Regions from separate parts of the Streptomyces sp. NPDC111656 genome, predicted to be linked through region 3. Evidence: riboswitches for the same ligand, from Rfam matches in the RefSeq annotation. Region 3 holds a riboswitch; each other region holds the start of a gene.
What was found. Region 3 has a riboswitch for S-adenosylmethionine ahead of ACZ7M3_RS18440 (aminotransferase class V-fold PLP-dependent enzyme). Riboswitches for the same ligand answer to the same signal wherever they lie in the genome.
Positions count from the first base shown of each region.

Region 1: linked by a shared signal. The riboswitch ahead of thrC (threonine synthase) and the one ahead of ACZ7M3_RS18440 (aminotransferase class V-fold PLP-dependent enzyme) in region 3 are both predicted to bind S-adenosylmethionine.
Region 2: linked by a shared signal. The riboswitch ahead of ACZ7M3_RS32905 (putative leader peptide) and the one ahead of ACZ7M3_RS18440 (aminotransferase class V-fold PLP-dependent enzyme) in region 3 are both predicted to bind S-adenosylmethionine.

Region 1 covers NZ_JBVKCA010000010.1:187,047-193,531, forward strand. Annotated here, with positions in the region: gene ACZ7M3_RS28445 (NADH:flavin oxidoreductase) at 1-1,039, opposite strand, end outside; gene groL (chaperonin GroEL) at 1,230-2,852, opposite strand; gene ACZ7M3_RS28455 (cold-shock protein) at 3,208-3,414, opposite strand; gene ACZ7M3_RS28460 (MoaD/ThiS family protein) at 3,875-4,150, opposite strand; gene thrC (threonine synthase) at 4,265-5,593, opposite strand; SAM riboswitch class I at 5,611-5,757, opposite strand; gene ACZ7M3_RS28470 (glucosyl-3-phosphoglycerate synthase) at 5,937-6,485, shown strand, end outside.
Region 2 covers NZ_JBVKCA010000013.1:155,510-161,994, reverse strand. Annotated here, with positions in the region: gene ACZ7M3_RS32920 (ABC transporter substrate-binding protein) at 1-651, opposite strand, end outside; gene ACZ7M3_RS32915 (amino acid ABC transporter ATP-binding protein) at 762-1,586, opposite strand; gene ACZ7M3_RS32910 (amino acid ABC transporter permease) at 1,583-2,548, opposite strand; SAM riboswitch class IV at 3,018-3,164, shown strand; gene ACZ7M3_RS32905 (putative leader peptide) at 3,195-3,275, shown strand; gene ACZ7M3_RS32900 (glutathione S-transferase C-terminal domain-containing protein) at 3,428-4,117, shown strand; gene ACZ7M3_RS32895 (YceI family protein) at 4,174-4,689, opposite strand; gene ACZ7M3_RS32890 (MarR family winged helix-turn-helix transcriptional regulator) at 4,846-5,391, shown strand; gene ACZ7M3_RS32885 (maleylpyruvate isomerase family mycothiol-dependent enzyme) at 5,416-6,210, opposite strand; gene ACZ7M3_RS32880 (dioxygenase family protein) at 6,266-6,485, opposite strand, start outside.
Region 3 covers NZ_JBVKCA010000005.1:486,414-492,898, reverse strand. Annotated here, with positions in the region: gene qcrB (cytochrome bc1 complex cytochrome b subunit) at 1-1,362, shown strand, start outside; gene trpD (anthranilate phosphoribosyltransferase) at 1,518-2,582, shown strand; SAM riboswitch class IV at 2,760-2,876, shown strand; gene ACZ7M3_RS18440 (aminotransferase class V-fold PLP-dependent enzyme) at 3,070-4,446, shown strand; gene ACZ7M3_RS18435 (Lrp/AsnC family transcriptional regulator) at 4,519-4,800, opposite strand; gene ACZ7M3_RS18430 (rhomboid family intramembrane serine protease) at 4,797-5,528, opposite strand; gene ACZ7M3_RS18425 (hypothetical protein) at 5,681-5,920, shown strand; gene ACZ7M3_RS18420 (NYN domain-containing protein) at 5,955-6,485, shown strand, end outside.

The DNA of each region.
Region 1 (6,485 bases), on a different contig from region 3:
CCTGGAGCAGCGCGCGGCCGATGGCGACCATGTCGAACTCGTCGCGCTCCAGGCGGTCCAGGAGTTCGTCGATGCCCTTGACCGGGGCACCCTCGCCCTGGAAGCCCTTGAGGAAGTCGCCGTCGAGGCCGACCGAGCCGACGGTGATGACCGGCTTGCCCGTCAGCTTCTTCGTCCAGCCGGCGAGGTTGAGGTCGGAGCCGTCGAACTCGGGGAGCCAGTAGCGGCGCGTGGAGGCGTGGAAGGCGTCCACACCGGCCTCGGCCAGCGGGGTCAGGATCGCCTCCAGCTCCTCCGGGGTCTCGGCGAGCCGGGCGTCGTACGCCTGCTGCTTCCACTGGGAGTAGCGGAAGAGGACTGGGAAGGAGGGCGACACGGCGGCGCGGACCGCGGCCGCGATCTCCGCCGCGAACTTCGTACGGGCCACGGGGTCGCCGCCGTACGTGTCGGTCCGGCGGTTGGTGCCCGACCACAGGAACTGGTCGATGAGGTAGCCGTGCGCGCCGTGCAGCTCGACTCCGTCGAAGCCGATGCGCTCGGCCTCGGCCGCGGCCTCGGCGAACGCCTCGACGACATCGTCCAGGTCCTGCTGGGTCATGGCCTTGCCGGTGACCTCGGCGTCCGCGGAGCCGATGCCGGACGGGCCGACGGCCGGCGCGTCCGCGAACGGCGGCTGTCCCGCCTCACGCACCATGCCGATGTGCCACAGCTGCGGGACGATCGTGCCGCCCGCCGCGTGCACGGCGTCGGCGACCTTCGCCCAGCCCGCGAGCTGCTCCTCGCCGTGGAAGCGCGGCACGCGGTCGCTCTGCCCGGCCGAGTCGTGGCCGACGTACGTGCCCTCGGTGACGATGAGGCCCACGCCCGCGGCGGCGCGGCGGGCGTAGTACTCGGCCACGTCCTCACCGGGGACGCCGCCCGGGGAGAACTGCCGGGTCATCGGTGCCATCGCGATCCGGTTCGGGACGGTCAGGCCGTTCAGCGAGACAGGGCGGGACAGGATCTCGGCCGCGCGGGAGGCGGGTGCAGTCGTAGACACGTGTGGGGGCTCCTCGGGTACCGGATGGTATGTGCGTATGCATCGATGGTGCGTCAACCACAACTCTCCGGCCGTTCATGTCATTCCGGCCGCCCGGCACCTCGCCCTGTGACCCCGGACACGCCCGAGGGCGGCACCCCCTGTTTCCAGGGAGTGCCGCCCTCGGCAGGAAAACCGATCCTCGGAAGGATCAGAAGTCCATGTCACCGCCCGGCATGCCGCCCGGAGCGGCCGCGGCGGCCTTCTCCGGCTTGTCGGCGATGACGGCCTCGGTGGTCAGGAACAGCGCGGCGATGGAGGCGGCGTTCTGCAGGGCAGAGCGCGTCACCTTCGCCGGGTCGATGATGCCCTCGGCGATCATGTCGACGTACTCACCGGTCGCAGCGTTCAGGCCGTGGCCGACGGGCAGGTTGCGCACCTTCTCGACGATGACGCCACCCTCGAGACCACCGTTGACGGCGATCTGCTTGAGCGGGGCCTCCAGGGCGAGCCGCACGGCGTTGGCGCCGGTCGCCTCGTCACCCGAGAGCTCGAGCTTCTCGAAGACCGAGGAGGCCTGGATGAGGGCCACGCCACCACCGGCGACGATGCCCTCCTCGACGGCCGCCTTCGCGTTGCGAACGGCGTCCTCGATGCGGTGCTTGCGCTCCTTGAGCTCGACCTCGGTGGCGGCACCGGCCTTGATGACGGCCACGCCGCCGGCCAGCTTCGCCAGGCGCTCCTGGAGCTTCTCGCGGTCGTAGTCCGAGTCGGAGTTCTCGATCTCGGCACGGATCTGGTTGACCCGGCCCTGGACCTGGTCGGCGGAGCCGGAGCCGTCCACGATCGTGGTCTCGTCCTTGGTGATGACGACCTTGCGGGCACGGCCCAGCAGGTCCAGACCCGCGTTCTCCAGCTTGAGGCCGACCTCCTCGGAGATGACCTCGCCGCCCGTGAGGATGGCGATGTCGCCGAGCATGGCCTTGCGGCGGTCACCGAAGCCCGGAGCCTTGACGGCGACGGACTTGAAGGTGCCACGGATCTTGTTGACGACCAGGGTCGACAGGGCCTCGCCCTCGACGTCCTCGGCGATGATCAGCAGGGGCTTGCCGCCCTGCATGACCTTCTCCAGCAGCGGGAGCAGGTCCTTGACCGAGGAGATCTTGGAGTTGGCGATCAGGATGTACGGGTCGTCGAGGACGGCCTCCATACGCTCCATGTCGGTGGCGAAGTACGCCGAGATGTAGCCCTTGTCGAAGCGCATACCCTCGGTGAGCTCAAGCTCCAGACCGAAGGTCTGGGACTCCTCGACGGTGATGACGCCTTCCTTGCCGACCTTGTCCATCGCCTCGGCGATGAGCTCGCCGATCTGGGTGTCGGCGGCGGAGATGGAGGCCGTGGAAGCGATCTGCTCCTTGGTCTCGACATCCTTGGCCTGCTCAAGAAGGGCACCGGAGACGGCCTCGACGGCCTTCTCGATACCACGCTTGAGAGCCATCGGGTTGGCGCCGGCGGCTACGTTGCGCAGGCCCTCGCGGACGAGCGCCTGGGCGAGAACGGTCGCCGTCGTCGTACCGTCACCGGCGACGTCGTCCGTCTTCTTGGCGACTTCCTTGACCAGCTCGGCGCCGATCTTCTCGTACGGGTCCTCGAGCTCGATCTCCTTGGCGATGGAAACACCATCGTTGGTGATCGTGGGGGCGCCCCACTTCTTCTCGAGGACGACGTTGCGGCCCTTGGGGCCAAGGGTGACCTTGACGGCGTCGGCGAGCTGGTTCATCCCGCGCTCGAGACCGCGCCGTGCCTCCTCGTCGAACGCGATGATCTTGGCCATGTGAAGTGGTCCTCCCGGACTGGGGTGGATTGCTCCGGACCGCGCTGGCGCCCGCGACGGACGGCCTGCCTGCCCCGTGGTTCCTTGCACCACCTGGCCTGCGGGCCTCACCGACCCGGTCCTTCGTTATCACTCTCACCTTCAGAGTGCTAACGCCAATGATTAGCACTCGCCCCTGCCGAGTGCAAGCGCCTTCCCTTGATCCGCAGGTGAGAAGGGGCGCGCAACCCGCGCGTCGCGCCGGTGCGCGAGCGGACCCACGACGGCGTCATGACAGTGCACGGACAGACCGAAGGGCTCGTACCCCATGGGATACGAGCCCTTCGTCACGTCGAACAGTCAGTCGGCGCGTGCTTCAGCTGGTCGCGAGCCGGACCATGTCCGCCTGCGGCCCTTTCTGGCCCTGCGAGATCTCGAAATCGACCCGCTGACCCTCTTCCAGGGTGCGGTAGCCGTCCATCTGAATCGCGCTGTAGTGGACGAATACATCCGCACCACCGTCGACCGCGATGAAGCCGTACCCCTTCTCCGCGTTGAACCACTTGACGGTGCCCTGAGCCATGCCTAACTCCCCTATTACTGGCCCTTGCACAGGACCGCACTTCGCGGACCCGGGTCAGACCTCACCCCCCAACGGTTGGGGGTGTGCGCCGGAACGCGTCGACCGCGGCTGAATGTATCTGTCCAACTGCCGTCTGCAACAGGTCAATCGGACGAGAATTCCGGGCACGGCTGATCGGGAATATAGGGAGAATTTGCGAAGATTCAGGGCAAGTCGGGCCCCATAAAAGCCGTATAAGGCTCAAAAGCGCGGGACACTTTGGCTACTTCTTGTCGGACTTCGGGCGCGAACTCATATGCGCCCGGCATGCAAAGTGGAGCCGGTTCCCCAACTGTACCCCGCTCAACCATACAGAATTGCCCCCTCCGCTTCTCTCACGGAGGGGGCAATTCGATGAACTCTCGGTAATTGGCATTACCAAGGGTAACTATCTCACCCTGGGTAACGGCACGCGAGGAGGTCAGCCACCGGCGACGGCGGGGATGATCGAGACGCCCACGCCGTCCGGCGTCGCCGTCTCCAGACCCTGCTCGAAGCGGACGTCGTCGTCGTTCACGTAGACGTTGACGAACCGGCGCAGCTTGCCCTGGTCGTCCAGGACGCGCGCGGCGATACCCGTGTGGTTCTTCTCCAGATCCGCGATGACCTCACCGAGGGTCCCACCCTCGGCCGTCACCTCGGCCTGACCACCGGTGTAGGTGCGCAGGATGGTGGGGATGCGGACGGAAACGCTCATTCTTGTGACCTCCGGTCAGGTAAGGGCTTTTAGGGGCGCGGGGTGTTGCTAAATATGCGGCTCCGCCGCGTGGGCGCGACCAGCGCCCACCGGCCCGCAGACGAACAACGACGCTTACGCGAGCCCAGCTTCCCTGAAGGACTCAAGGCTGGGGCGGATCGTCGCGGTGAGCCCGGTACCCGCCACCGCGTCCAGCGTCTTCAGACCATCACCGGTGTTCAGGACGACGGTGGTCAGACTCGGGTCGAGGAGCCCGTTCTCGATCAGCTTCTTGGTGACACCCACGGTCACCCCACCCGCCGTCTCCGCGAAGATCCCCTCCGTACGCGCGAGCAACTTGATCGCGTCGACGACCTGATCGTCGTTCACGTCCTCCACGGCCCCACCCGTACGCCGCGCGATGTCCAGCACGTACGGCCCGTCGGCCGGGTTGCCGATGGCGAGCGACTTGGCGATGGTGTTCGGCTTCTGGGGCCGTACGACGTCGTGGCCCGCCTTGTAGGCGACGGACACCGGCGAGCACCCCTCGGCCTGGGCACCGAAGATCTTGTACGGCTTGTCCTCGACCAGTCCGAGCTTGATCAGCTCCTGAAGACCCTTGTCGATCTTCGTGAGCTGGGAGCCGGAGGCGATGGGGATCACCAGCTGGTCGGGGAGCTTCCACCCCAGCTGCTCGCAGATCTCGTACGCCAGGGTCTTGGAGCCCTCCGCGTAGTACGGCCGCAGGTTGACGTTGACGAAGCCCCAGCCCTCGCCGGCCGGGTCGCCGATCAGCTCGGAGCAGAAGCGGTTCACGTCGTCGTAGTTGCCCTCGATGCCGACGAGCTCACCGCCGTAGATCGCGGCCATGACGACCTTGCCCTGCTCCAGGTCGTGCGGGATGAACACGCAGGAGCGGAAACCGGCCCGGGCGGCGGCGGCGCCGACGGCGCCGGCGAGGTTGCCGGTGGAGGAGCAGGAGAGGGTGGTGAAGTTGAAGGCGCGGGCCGCTTCGATGGCCTGGGCGACGACGCGGTCCTTGAAGGAGTGCGTCGGGTTGCCGGAGTCGTCCTTGACGAAGAGCTTGCCGGCCTCGACGCCCAGCGCGCGGGCGAGGTTGTCGGCCTTGACGAGCTTGGTCCAGCCGGGGTTGATGTTCGGCTTGTCGGCGACGTCGGCCGGGACGGGCAGCAGCGGCGCATAACGCCAGATGTTCGCGGGGCCCGCTTCGATGCGCGCCCGGAGCTCTTCGGTTTCGTAGGCCGAGAAGTCGTACGCGATCTCCAGCGGGCCGAAACACTCCTCGCAGGCGAAGACCGGGCCGAGCGGCACGCGGTGCCCGCACTCGCGGCAGGAAAGCGCGGCGGCGGGTCCGAGATCCACACCGACTACGGTGGTGGTGTCGCCCGCGACAGGGTTCGTGGTGCTTGCAACAGTCGAACTTGCAACAGTCTGCGCAGCCATGGAGGCGAGGCCCTTTCTCCTCATCTTCCTCACGACGCACTTCGCCGTGAGACGGATTTGGCACCTTCCCTAGCCGGGAGCCTCGCCACATCAATGTGACAGGACCAGCTGGAGGGTTGCCGGGGCTTCATCGGGCCGTATCCCTCTGCCCCTCTGGATGAGCGGTATTCGGTTGTGTCGTGCGGGTGGTGCGGTGGTCCGCAAATGATCTACGACATGCGATGGTCATCCGCGTTGTTCAAGACTGTAACCGAAGGCCAGGACAGTTGAGATAGTCGTCCGAACCGCGAGATGGATCACACCGTGAGACACCGGGTGATCAGACAGTGAGGAGCCGCAGACTGTGCTGAAGGAAACTGAGCGCTGGCTGAGCAATCGCTCCTGGTCCGTGACCGATCGCCCGCTCCACAGACTCATGTCCGCCAAACGGGCCACGGGCTCCTCGGTGAGCGTCGTCCTGCCTGCGCTGAACGAGGAGGAGACGGTCGGCGAGATCGTCGCCGTCATCCGCCACGACCTGATGCAGCAGGTGCCCCTCGTCGACGAGATCGTCGTCGTCGACTCGGGCTCGACCGACCGCACCTCGCAGGTGGCCGCCGCGGCGGGCGCGCGCGTGGTGCACCGGGACGAGATCCTGCCGCGCATCCCGACCGTGCCCGGCAAGGGCGAGGTGCTGTGGCGTTCCCTCCTCGTGACGAGCGGGGACATCGTCTGTTTCATCGACGCGGACCTGAAGGAGTTCTCCTCGGACTTCGTCTCCGGGATCGTGGGGCCGCTGCTCACCGAGCCCGGTGTGGACCTCGTCAAGGCGATGTACGACCGTCCGCTCGGCGGTGCGGCGGGGCAGGGCGGCCGGGTCACCGAACTCATGGCCCGCCCCCTCCTCAACATG
Region 2 (6,485 bases), on a different contig from region 3:
GAGCTTCGCCTTCCACTCCAGCAGGAGCTTCTCCTGGTTGGTTCCGGCGCCCACGGAGACGGTCTTGCCGGCCAGGTTCTCGTAGTCGCCGGCGAAGTTCCAGGTGCTCTTCTTCGGCACCTCGAAGGCGAGGTTGTCCTGCCGGTAGGAGGCGAACTCGTACTTCTTCTTGCGTTCCTCGGTGTCCGTGACGTTCGTGAAGGCGACGTCGACCTTGCCGCTGTCGATGCCGACGAACAGGTTCTCCCAGGTCGAGTTCTTCACCTCCGCCTTCAGTCCGAGGACCGCGGCGACCAGTCGGCCGAGGTCGGGTTCGGCACCGGTGAGGGTCTTCTGGTCCTGGCCGACGTACGCCAGCGGCGGGAACCCGGCGGGCAGTGCGCCGACGCCGACGACCAGTTTGCCGCTCTTGGCGACGGACTTGGGCAGCTCGGCGCTGATGGACTTGACCTCGGACACCTTGAGGTCGGTCTGCTGTGCGGCGCCGTTGGAGAGCGCGCCCACGGTGACGGTGCCGGCGGCCGCGCTGTCGGAGGTGGTGGCGGCGTCGCTCTCGCCCCCGCAGGCGGCGAGTCCGGCGGCGAGAGCGGCGACGGCGGTGGAGGCGGTGAGGCCACGGAGGAGTCTGCTGCGGAGGGTGAGGGTGCGCATGGCTGTCCTTGTCCGATGCTCGTGATGAACCGTGTGGTGGGTAAGGCGCGGTGAGAGAAGGCGTGAGGGGTGAAGGTGCGGTGAGGGAAGGTGCGGTGAGGGCGGGAGGTTCAGAGGACCTTGCTCAGGAAGTCCCTGGTCCGCTCGTGCGTCGGGTGGTCCAACACCTCGGTGGGCGAGCCCTGTTCGACGACGCGACCCTCGTCGAGGAAGACGATCCGGTCGGCCACCTCGCGGGCGAAGCCGATCTCGTGGGTCACGATGACGAGCGTGGTGCCGCTGGTGGCCAGGTCCTTGATGACGGCGAGTACCTCGCCGACCAGCTCGGGGTCGAGGGCGGAGGTCGGCTCGTCGAAGAGGATGACTCCGGGCCGCAGCGCGAGGGCGCGGGCGATGGCGACCCGCTGCTGCTGGCCGCCCGACAACTGGCGTGGATAGGCGTCGGCCTTGTCGGCCAGACCCACGCGGTCGAGGAGGGTGCGCGCGAGCTCCCTGGCCTCGGGCCGCTTCAGCCGTCGGGTCGCCACCGGCGCGGCCGCCACGTTGTCCAGCACCGTCAGGTGCGGGAACAGGTTGAAGTTCTGGAAGACGAACCCGATCCGGCCGCGCTGGGCCAGGATCGCCCGCTCGGTCAGCTCCTTGAGCCTCCCCCAGCCTTCGGCCGGGGGGACCCCCATCGCGCTGCGCTTGCCGTGCCGGCGTACGCCGATGAGCTCGCCGTTCAGGCTGACATGGCCGATCTCGGGCTTCTCCAGGTGGTTGATCACCCTGAGGAGGGTGGACTTGCCGGAGCCGGACGGGCCGAGGATCACGGTGACCTCTCCGGGCCGCACCGTCAACTCCACTCCGTTCAGCACGCGTTGGGCGCCGTACCACTTGTGCACATCGCGCACCTCGACGGCGGCCGGTCGGATCTCGAGCGTCTCGCCGGTCATATCGCCGCCTCCTTGCGGACCCGGGCCCGCAGGTCACGCAGACCGGTGCGGACCTTCTGCAACGGGGTCGGCGGGAGGGAGCGCAGCGCGCCCCGCGAGTAGTACCGCTCGACGTAGAACTGGGCGACGGACACGACGCTCGTGAGGATCAGGTACCAGGCGGTGGCGACCAGCAGCAGCGGCACAATGTCGCCGGGGTAGGTGGAGCCCATGCTCTGCACCGAGCCGAAGAGGTCGAGCAGCGAGACGTAGAAGACCAGCGAGGTGCCCTTGATCAGGCCGATCAGCTGGTTGACGTAGTTCGGGGTGATGGAGCGCAGCGCCTGCGGGAACACGATCCTCGTGAACTGGTACCCCTTGGGCAGACCGAGCGCGGAGGCCGCCTCGTGCTGGCCCTGGTCGACGGAGAGGATGCCGCCGCGGACCACTTCCGCCGCGTACGCCGCCTCGTTGAGGCTCAGTCCGACGACCGCGACGACCATGTCGGTGGCGAGCCGGGACTCGTCGAAGGTGAAGAAGGCGGGGCCGAAGGGGACGCCGAGGCTCAGCGTCTTGTAGAGCGCGCTGAAGTTGTAGAGGAAGAGCAGGACGACAATGAGGGGCACCGAGCGGAACAGCCAGATGTAGACCCAGCTCACCGCGCGCAGCACGGGGCTTTCGGAGAGTCGGGCCAGGGCGAGCAGGATGCCGACGAGCAGGCCCAACACGGCGCTGTAGAGCGTCACTTCGAGGGTGATGAGCAGGCCGTCGAGGATCGTGGGACGCAGGAACCAGTACTGGAACCGGTCCCATTGGAAGAAGGGGTTGGTCGCCAGCCCGTGGACGATCTGGGTGACCACGACGAGCACGATCGCCGAGGCGATCCAGCGGCCGGGGTGGCGCAGGGGCAGCACGCGCTGTGCCGCTGCCGGGCGGGGCTCCGACGTGCTCAACGGCACGGCGGAGCCCAGGGATTCACTCATAAAGGGCTCCAACGAATGCGGACACACCGCCGCCGGCCCGTACGACGGCGGTGCGCGCGGGGACAGACGGATGTCAGGGGGTATGGAGGGAGGAGAGGCTCACCGACTGCGCGCCGACAGGGCGGCGGGCGAGGGAGGTCGAGCCGTGCGGACGTTCAACGCCGCGGAAGGCGGAAGCGGTCAGCCCTGACAGAGACAGCGGGCGCCGCGGGAGCTACGACACAGTGCGGCGGCGGGGCAGCCGTGGCGCCGCGAAGCGGTCGTCCCGTCAGCTGCGTACATCGCGTTCACCGTCACCATTCCGCCCCGCTGGGCCTCGAACGCACCGGAATCGATCCGGTCCGATGCGGCGTAAGTTAGGCATGGCCCCAAACGAATGTCAACGCGCCCCGGCCGGAACGACCACGTGGTGAGACCGCGCATATGCCTTCTTGACTGCTCCGCGGACCGCACCGAGACTGGCTGGGACGGTCACGATTGTCAGCGCCCGTCGTGCGGGTTTCTCCCGTTCGACGCGGTTATCGGCCCCGGCCCGCTGACAGGCAACCCTTCCACCGCGACGGGGTGCCCCGGGTGACGACCGGGTCCCGCCGGTGCGGTGGGGCAAGCGTGGTCTCGCCTCTCGCGAGCCCCGGACACGGGAGCGATGGGAATGGCCAGGAGGAGCACGAGCGGTCTGACCAGGCGCCTGCACATCGATCTGCAGCGGGTCTCCAGCGCGTACTAGTCCAGGCGGTCCGTCCAGCGCGTACTGGTCCACGCGGTCCGTCCGGTCAGGCACGTCCCACGATCCGGACCGGCCCGTACGTCAGCGCAGTCACTCCGTTCCGCCACCGCCGTCCAACGGGCCGCGGGGGCTTCGACGTTGCCTGGAGAGTCATGCCCAAGACAGTCTCGCTCGCCGCCCCTCGCCCCCACCGCATCCGCAGCCGCATCGGCGTCGGCCTGGCCGGCGGTTTCTACCCGGCGCCGCACCGCTATCAGCTGTACCTCGCCGAGGGCTGTCCGCGCTCGCTGCGCATCTCGGTCACCCTGGAGCTGCTCGGTCTCCACGACTCGGTCGCCACCACGCTGCTGACGCTTCCCGCCGAGACACCCGACGCGTTCGCCGCACTGCGCCGCGCGTACGAGGCCACCTGGCACCACTACGACGGCCCGCTCACCGCGCCCGCGCTGTGCGACCGTTGGAGCGGACGGATCGTGAGCAACCACACGCCGGACATCCTGCGTGACCTCGCCGGGCTGCCGGTCTGCCGGAGCGACGCCCGCCTCCCCCGGCTGAACCCACCGGCCCTCGCCGCGGACATCGACGCCTTGCGCGAACTCCTCGACCGGGACGTCACCCCCGCCGCGCCGCCGCTTGCGCGCACGACGGCACTCCAGTCGCTGGACCGGCAACTCGCCTCGCGCGTCTACGCGTTGGGCGACGAGCTGACGGCCGCGGACGTCGACCTCTGGGTGGCTCTGACCCAACTCGGCCCGACGGAGTCCCTCTCCCCCTACGGTCGACTCCGCGACTACGTACGTCGGCTCGACGCCCACCCGGCCTTCCACGGCAAGGTGCGCTGAGCGCGTACGCCGGGGCCGGTAGGGCCGTAGGGCCCGGGCCCCGGCGCCGCGTCGACTCAGCCGTTGGCGCGGGTGAAGACGAGCGTGCCGGTGACGGTCGTCAGGCCGCGGATCATGCCCATCTGGTTCCAGCCCATGTCGAACTGGTCGCGGTCCACGGTGAACTCCGCGGTGAGCGTGACCGTGTCGGCGCTCGCCCCGGTCACCCGGCCGGTGACGGGCTGCGGCCGGCTGATGCCGCGCACGGTCAGCTGCCCGTTGATCTCCACGGTGTCGTCCTGACCGAGGACGGCGTCGCGGACGGCGAAGGTGATCGTGGGGTGGCGGTCGGCGTCGAAGAGGTCGGCGGAGCGGAGGTGCTTGTCCCGCTTGGCGTTCTTCGTGTCCAGGGACGCGACATCCAGGGTGATGGTGCCGCGGGCGGTCCCGTCGGGCTGGACCTCGCCCTCTCCGGCGACTCCGGTGAAGGTGCCCTTCACGGTGACCATGCCCCACATCGTCTTGTGCTTGATGGCGACGGTGGTACGGGCGGGGTCGAGCTGCCACAGGCCGGTTTCGACGGCGACGGTCATGAGAGTTCTCCAGACGGTTACGGGCAGTGCACAGGGGTGCGCGACGCACGGGGCGCGCGGCACACGGGGACTGTGGGGACAACGCGGTCATCCAAATTTGGATGACTCCACGCTAGCCGGTTCTTCAAATTTGGACAACCGGTAGACTGTGACACTATGGCCGACCCTTCCGCCCCCGCTGACCTGCCCGAACGCGAGCCGTCGGGCGACGGTGAGCTGCTGCCCGCCCCACTGCGGGCCTGGATGCGTCTTCTGGCGGCGGCCGGGGCGATCGAGCAGCAACTGCGCGCCCGCGTCAAGGAAACCCTCGACGTCTCGCACGACGAGTTCCTGGTGCTGTGTCTGCTGGCCGACCAGCCCGGATCCAGCCTGCGGATGACCCAGATCGCGGAACTGCTGGGCCGCCCCAAGACGCGGCTGACCTATCAGGTGGCGTGTCTGCAGCACGCGGGACTGATCACACGGCGCTCGGCGTGCGGTGACCGACGCGGTATCGAGGTGGTCCTCACGGACAAGGCGCGTCGACTGCTGCGCGAGTCCACGGGCCCGCTGGCCGACGCCGTCTCGCAGGCCATCGCACAGACGGCCTGCGCGCAGCGCTACGAGGCCCTGCACGACTTGCTGCCACCCTCGCCGCATCCCGGTGCCGGCTCCGGGCAGGTCGAGGGTGGCGATGCGGCCCCCGAGGGGCCGGTGAAGTAGCCCCTCAGGGGATGGACCGGCGGATCAGAACCCGGGGAAGACGCGTCGCAGGTCGTCCAGGGTGAGGGCGTCGCCCTTGAGGGTCACCTCGGCCGGGGTGTGGGTGGCGGCATGGCGGCCGGTGACGAGCCGCAGCCACCACTCGGCCGGTGCGCTCAGGACGGCGTCGGGCTCGGCCGGCTCGTCGGTGAGCGCGACCGCGTCGACCAGGTCGAGCCCGAACGCGTGCCGGGGAGCGGTGGTGTGGACCGCGAGGCGAACCTGCCGCCCACCGAGGGCCTCGACCTTGCCGAGGAAGCCGATGAGCAGTCCGGCCTGGTCGAGGAGCGGCTCGACCGCGGCGGGCGCCAGAACCGCCGTACGGTCGAAGGCCACCTCCACGTCCCAGGTGTGGTGGGTGAACTCGCCGAGCCGCAGACCCGCCACCGTCGCGACGTCCACGGGCGCGGGCAGGAAGCCGAGGTCGACCCGGAGTTCGGCACGGGCCCGCGGATCGAGAGCCTCGTATGCGCGCACCAGCGCCTCGTTGACGGTCACGAAGTTCTCGGCGCGCTCGACCGGGGACATCGCGTCCCAGCGCGCCCACACCGACTTGTTGAAGTCGCCGTCCCTGGGCCCGGTGCCGTGCAGCGCGCCCTCCAGGGAGGCGAGGCCGATCTCCGCGCCGCTGCCCAGGTGGCTGAGGACCTGGGACACGTCCCACTCCGACGCCCCGGACGGCCGGGTGAGGTCGGCGGTGGCGAGCCCGTGCACCACGGCGGTCAGGTAGTCGTGTCCGCCGCGCAGGGCGTCGATGGTCTGGTCGGCACGGTCGTTCATGTCTCAACTCCGTTGACGTGGAAGCGGTGTGTGTCGGTACGGAGGGTTCAAGGGTTCACACCGCGGTCTGGAAGGACCGCTTGGAGAAGCCCATCATGAAACCCTCGACGGTGGTGCGCACCGCCCGGTCGGCACTCGGGGCGGCGCCCAGCGTGACGAACAGCGGGATGTAGTGGTCAACCGTCGGATGGGCGTACGGCATTCCGGGCGCCCTGGTCCGGAAGGCCGCGAGTGCGTCGATGTCGCCGCGGGCGAGCGCGTCGGCGACCCAGGTG
Region 3 (6,485 bases):
CTGATGTCCGAGGCGTTCAACTCGACCATGCACATCTCCTTCGAGGTGCGCGGTGGTCTGCTGGTCCGGCAGATCCACCACTGGGCGGCGCTGGTCTTCCTCGCCGGCATGTTCGTGCACATGATGCGCGTGTTCTTCACGGGTGCGTTCCGCAAGCCGCGTGAGGTCAACTGGCTGTTCGGCTTCCTGCTGTTCGTCCTGGGCATGTTCACCGGCTTCACCGGTTACTCGCTCCCGGACGACCTGCTCTCCGGCACCGGTGTCCGCTTCATGGAGGGCGCGGTCCTGTCCGTGCCGATCGTCGGCACGTACCTGGCGTTCTTCCTCTTCGGCGGCCAGTTCCCGGGCGGCGACTTCGTCGCGCGGTTCTACTCGGTCCACATCCTGCTGCTGCCGGGCATCATGCTCGGCCTGGTGGTCGGCCACCTGATCCTGGTCTTCTACCACAAGCACACGCAGTTCGCGGGCCCCGGAAAGACGAACAACAACGTCGTCGGCATGCCGCTGCTGCCGGTCTACATGGCCAAGGCCGGAGGCTTCTTCTTCCTGGTCTTCGGTGTCATCGCGGCCATCTCGGCGATCGCCTCGATCAACCCGATCTGGACCATGGGCCCCTACCGTCCGGACATGGTGTCCACGGGCGCCCAGCCCGACTGGTACATGGGCTTCTCCGAGGGCCTGATCCGTGTCATGCCGGGCTGGGAGATCAACGTCTGGGGTCACACGCTCGTGCTGGGCGTGTTCATCCCGCTGGTGATCTTCCCGCTGGTCCTGGTCGCGATCGCGGTCTACCCGTTCATCGAGTCCTGGGTCACCGGCGACAAGCGTGAGCACCACATCCTGGACCGCCCGCGCAACGTCCCGACCCGGACCGCGTTCGGTGCCGCCTGGATCAGCTGGTACTTCGTCCTGCTCGTCGGTGGTGGCAACGACATCTGGGCCACGCACTTCCACCTGTCGATCAACTCGATCACCTGGTTCGTGCGCATCGGCTTCTTCGTCGTGCCGGTCATCGTGTTCGTCATCACCAAGCGGGTCTGCCTCGGCCTCCAGCGCCGCGACAAGGACAAGGTGCTGCACGGCCGCGAGTCGGGCATCATCAAGCGCCTGCCTCACGGTGAGTTCATCGAGGTGCACGAGCCGCTCAGTCAGGACGCCCTGCACACGCTCACCGCGCACGAGCAGTACCAGCCCGCCGAGATCGGCGCGACGGTCGACGAGAACGGTGTCGAGCGCAAGGTGAAGGGCACGGAGCGCCTGCGTTCCAAGCTCAGCGAGGGCTTCTACGGGGAGGACAGCCAGATCCCCAAGCCCACGGTCGAGGAGTACAAGGAGATCACGAGCGGCCACGGCCACCACTGATCTTCCGACCGGTTGACCGGTCTTCACTGATCGCCACGGCGAGAGCCTCCGTCCATTGCCTGGACGGGGGCTCTTTGCCGTCTCCGGGCCTGGATAGGGTGTTCCCATCTACACAAGGAGTCCCTTTGCCGGGACGACGGACCCAGGAGCGGCTTATGAGCGCTGTGAACCCCGCTGGAGGCAACACCGCGGCGGGCCGTTCCTGGCCCGTGGTGCTGAACGGCCTGCTCGAGGGCCGCGACCAGAGCGCGGACGACACGGCCTGGGCGATGGACCGGATCATGAGTGGCGAGGCGACGGACGCGCAGATCGCCGGGTTCGCGGTGGCGCTGCGGGCCAAGGGTGAGACGGTCGAGGAGATCTCCGGTCTGGTCCGGACGATGTACGAGCACGCCAATGTGATCGAGGTGCCGGGGGACACCGTCGACATCGTCGGTACGGGCGGTGACGGCGCGAAGACGGTGAACATCTCCACGATGTCGTCGATCGTCGTGGCCGGGACCGGCGCCAAGGTCGTCAAGCACGGCAACCGGGCCGCTTCCTCCGCGTCCGGTGCCTCGGACGTCCTGGAGAAGCTCGGCGTCAATCTGGACCTGACGACGAAGCGGGTGGCCGAGGTCGCGGAGGAGGCCGGGATCACCTTCTGCTTCGCGGTGAAGTTCCACCCGGCGCTGCGTCATGTCGCCGCGGCGCGGGGGCAGTTGGGGATCCGGACCACGTTCAACGTGCTGGGTCCGCTGACGAACCCGGCGCGGGTGAAGGCGCAGGCCGTCGGAGTCGCGGACCTGCGCATGGCGCCGATCGTGGCGGGCGTGTTCGCCGAGCGCGGCAACTCCTCGCTCGTCTTCCGCGGCGACGACGGCCTGGACGAGCTGACCACCACCGCGACGTCCCGGGTCTGGGTCGTCCGCGACGGCAAGGTCACCGAGGAGCGCTTCGACCCACGTGACGTCGGCCTCGAACTCGTCCCCGTGGAGGCCCTGCGCGGCGCCGACGCGTCCTACAACGCGGACGTCGCCCGTCGCCTGCTGGGCGGCGAGACGGGGCCCGTACGGGACGCTGTGCTGCTGAACTCCGCGGCGGCCCTCGTCGCCCTGTCCCCGACCGACGCGCCGCTCGCGGACCAGCTCCGCGCCGGGATGGCGAAGGCGGCGCAGGCGATCGACTCGGGGGCGGCGAAGCGGACGCTGGAACGCTGGGTGGCTGCGAGCCAGTCGTAGTCGGGTTGTTCGTCCGCGGGCCGGTGGGGGTTGCCCGCGCGGTTCCCCGCGCCCCCAAAAGGGGCGCGGGGAACTGCGCGATCTTTTTTGGGGGTCCGGGTGCCGCTCCCGCTCGACGTCCCGGTATGCGGACAGCGGGGTTGCGGGGGGAAGATCTTGTGGCAGGATGCCGTATCAGGTCATGAGCGACAGCCATCAGGCCCCGGCCGGCTGTCCGGCAACCCTCCGTCCGTGGCGGGGTGCCCCGGGTGAAGACCAGGCCGTAGGCAGCGAGGTCTACGGCAAGCGCGGACCCCTCGAGAATCCCAGGGGTCCTGGTCGTTCGAGGGAGCCTTCTGTGAGCAAGCGAATGCGATAGGGCGTAGAGCCCCGCCTCCGCACACCCCTTTTGCCTTTTCTCCCTGCGCCGAGCCGCGCGGGTGCACAGCGATACCCCCGTGCACCCGGCCCGCGCAGCGATTCCGCCTGCCTCTCACAGGAGCTCGCCATGTCTGTCTCCACCGCTGCCGCCGACCAGACCCTTTGTGCCCCTTTGCCCGTTCTGGGCCGAGACGTCACCGTCCCGCTCGTGACCGGCGGTGAGGTCACCTACGCCGCGCTCGACTACGCCGCCAGCGCCCCCGCCCTCCAGCGGGTGTGGGACGACGTCGCCGCGTACGCCCCGTACTACGGCAGCGTGCACCGCGGCGCCGGGTACCTCTCCCAGCTGTCCACCGACCTCTTCGAGAACGCCCGCAGGACCGTCGCGGAGTTCCTCGACTGCCGGGGCGACGACCAGGTCGTCTTCACCCGCTCCACCACCGACTCCCTCAACCTGCTCGCCGCCACGCTTCCGGCCGACTGCCAGGTGTTCGTCTTCGAGACGGAACACCACGCCTCGCTGCTGCCGTGGAAGGACGCCCACGTCACCTACCTCAACGCGCCCCGCACCCCGCAGGAGGCCGTCACGGCCCTGGAGCGGGCCCTCGCCGCCCGCACGGCGTCCACCGAAGGGGGCCACGGCCCGGCTCTGGTCTGCGTCACCGGCGCCTCGAACGTCACCGGCGAGCTGTGGCCGGTGCGCGAGCTGGCCGCCGCCGCCCACGCGCACGGTGCCCGGATCGTCCTGGACGCCGCCCAGCTCGCCCCGCACCACCCGGTGTCGGTGCGGGACCTCGACGTCGACTGGGTCGCCTTCTCCGGGCACAAGCTGTACGCGCCGTTCGGCTCCGGAGTGCTCGCGGGCCGCGCCGACTGGCTGCGCGAGGCCGAGCCGTATCTCGCGGGCGGCGGCGCCAGCCGCAAGGTCACGCGGCGGGTGGACGGCGGTGTGGACGTGGAGTGGCACGGGAGTGCGGCCCGGCACGAGGCCGGTTCGCCGAACGTGATCGGCGCCTACTCCATCGCCTCCGCCTGCAAGGCGCTGACCGAGGCCGGTTTCGACACGCTCGTCGCCCGCGAGGAGCAGCTGATCGGGGCCGTCCGCGCCGGTCTGGCCGAGGTGCCCGAGGTCCGCGTCCTGTCGCTCTTCGGCGACGACGCCCCGCGCGTCGGCGTCATCTCGTTCGTCGTCGAGGGCTGGAACAGCTCGCACTTCGCGGCCGCGCTGTCCGCCGAGTACGGGATCGGGGTGCGGGACGGTCTCTTCTGTGCCCACCCGTTGCTGCGGACGCTGCTCGGCAGCGATCCGCAGACGCAGGGGGAGTGCGGGGCGCCCGAGGCCGCGCCCGGGGAGAAGTCCCTCAACGCGATCCGCGTCAGCTTCGGGGCCGGTACGCCCGACGAGCATGTGGAGCGGTTCGTGCGCGCGGTCAAGGAACTGGTGCGGGACGGGGCGAAGTGGAACTACCGCACGGAGGACGGCCGCTGCGTTCCGGCGGTCTGAGATCGGCTCGGGGTGCGTGGGGGCGCGTGGGGGCTCCGCCCCCACATCCCCAAAGGGTCCGCGCGGCTGTGCCTAGCTGTCGAGGCCGATGGCGAACGCCGCCTCCAGGTCGTGCTGGGAGTACGTGCGGAACGCGACGTGGGTGTCCGTCCCCTCGACGCCGGGGATCTTGCTGATCTTGCCGGGGATGACGTCCGCCAGGTCGTCGTGGGCCTTCACCCGGACCATGGCGATCAGGTCGTACGTACCGGTGACGGAGAAGACCTCGCTGACACTGTCCAGCGCGGCGATCGACTCGGCGATCTCGGGGATCCGGTCCACGCTGGTCTTGATGAGCACGATCGCGGTGATCACGGCTGGTTTTCTCCCTCGGGGGCTGCTGCTGGGGTTTTCACTCTAGTCGGCCGCCCGAACCGCACCCACGCGTAGACGAACCCCAGCGAGAAGCCCACCAGGTGGGCCAGATAGGCGACCCCGGGGCCCGAGGGGCTGCGGCCCGCCGCCAGCCATTGCAGGGTCACCCAGAAGGGCAGCACGACCCAGGCGGGGAAGCGCAGCGGCAGGAAGAAGAGGAACGGGAAGAGACTGGTCACCCGGGCCCTGGGGAACAGGTACAGGAACGCTCCGAGGACCGCGGAGATCGCCCCCGAGGCGCCGACCAGGGTCTGCTCGGAGCCGGAGTTGGCGATCGCGTAACCCAGCAGAGCGAGGTAGCCGCAGACCACGTAGAAGACAGCGAACTGGACGTGGCCCATGCGTTCCTCGGTCATCGCTCCGAAGACGTAGAAGAAGAGCATGTTGCCCAGGAGGTGGAGCCAGCTGCCGTGGATGAACAGGGCCGTGGCCGGGGTGAGCCAGGCGCCCGGGGTCCCGTCGAAGAGCTCGGCGGGGATCACGCCCCAGCGCCGGAAGTAGGCCCGCTGGGCGACCACCAGCGCGTCCCCGGTGCCGAACGACGGATTGAGTCCCGAGGCGGGACCGATCAGGAAGATCAGGCAGCACAGGAAGATCAGCCCGTACGTCACCGGCGCGGACTGACCGCGCATCGTCCTGCCGACCGCCGTACCCCAGGTGCTGATCATGGAACAGAGCATGACGTAACCGGACCGATGCGCACAGAGTGCCTCGCCGCCATGGACGGCCGAGCGTCGAGTACCCGCCAGGCCGTAGGGTAACGAGCCACACGCGCCGGAGACCGGTGCCGGACGGACACTAGAAGGAAAGCGACTGCCACATGACGGTTCCCCTCCCGACCGCCGAGACTCGCTGGCGCTGCACACTCTGCGGCAACCTCACGCGATTCGACGTGACCCGCTCGTCCAAGGTCGTCGAGTATGTGCACCTCGACCTGGCCGGTGAGCCGAACGTCGAGGAGCGCAAGGTGGTCAGTGAGACCATCGAGTCGGTGCGCTGCCGGTGGTGCAACGCGGTGGACCAGGTGGAACTGGTGGACAGGCCGGGTGCCGGCTCCTGAGGGAGCGGGCCCCGCACAGACATTGGGGTGACGGATGGTGGAGACCACAGGCGGGGAGCCGGACGACGGCGCCGCTGAGGTGCTCGACCGTCCGCTGCCCGACGGGGTGCGCCGACGGGTCGTACAGATCGTGTCGGACGGCTTCGGCGGGTTGACCGTCGCCGAACTGCCCGCCCAATTGCGGCAGTATGCGCGGTTCACACCCAATCGGCGCGCGAAGTTCGCCGGCAACGCCATGGCCGCCGCGCTGGAGACCGATCCGCTGTTCCGGCAGCGTATCGCCGAAAAGCTCAGAGAGGCGCAGCCCGAGCTCGTCGGTGCCCTCGACTCGGGCGCGCCGCCGCCGGCCGCGGATCCGCTGGACGTGGCGGCCGCGGCCTATGTGCTGCGCCCCACGGGCTGGGTGAAGCTGGTGACGGCCGCGGGTGAGGAGGCCCTGCGGGCGGACGCCGAGCGCGCGGACGAGGAGAGCCGGGCGGAGCTGGAGCGGCTGCGCGAGGAGCTCGCGCAGGCACGTGGTCAGACCAAGGCCGAAACCGAGCGGTTGCGCACGGAGTTGGAGTCC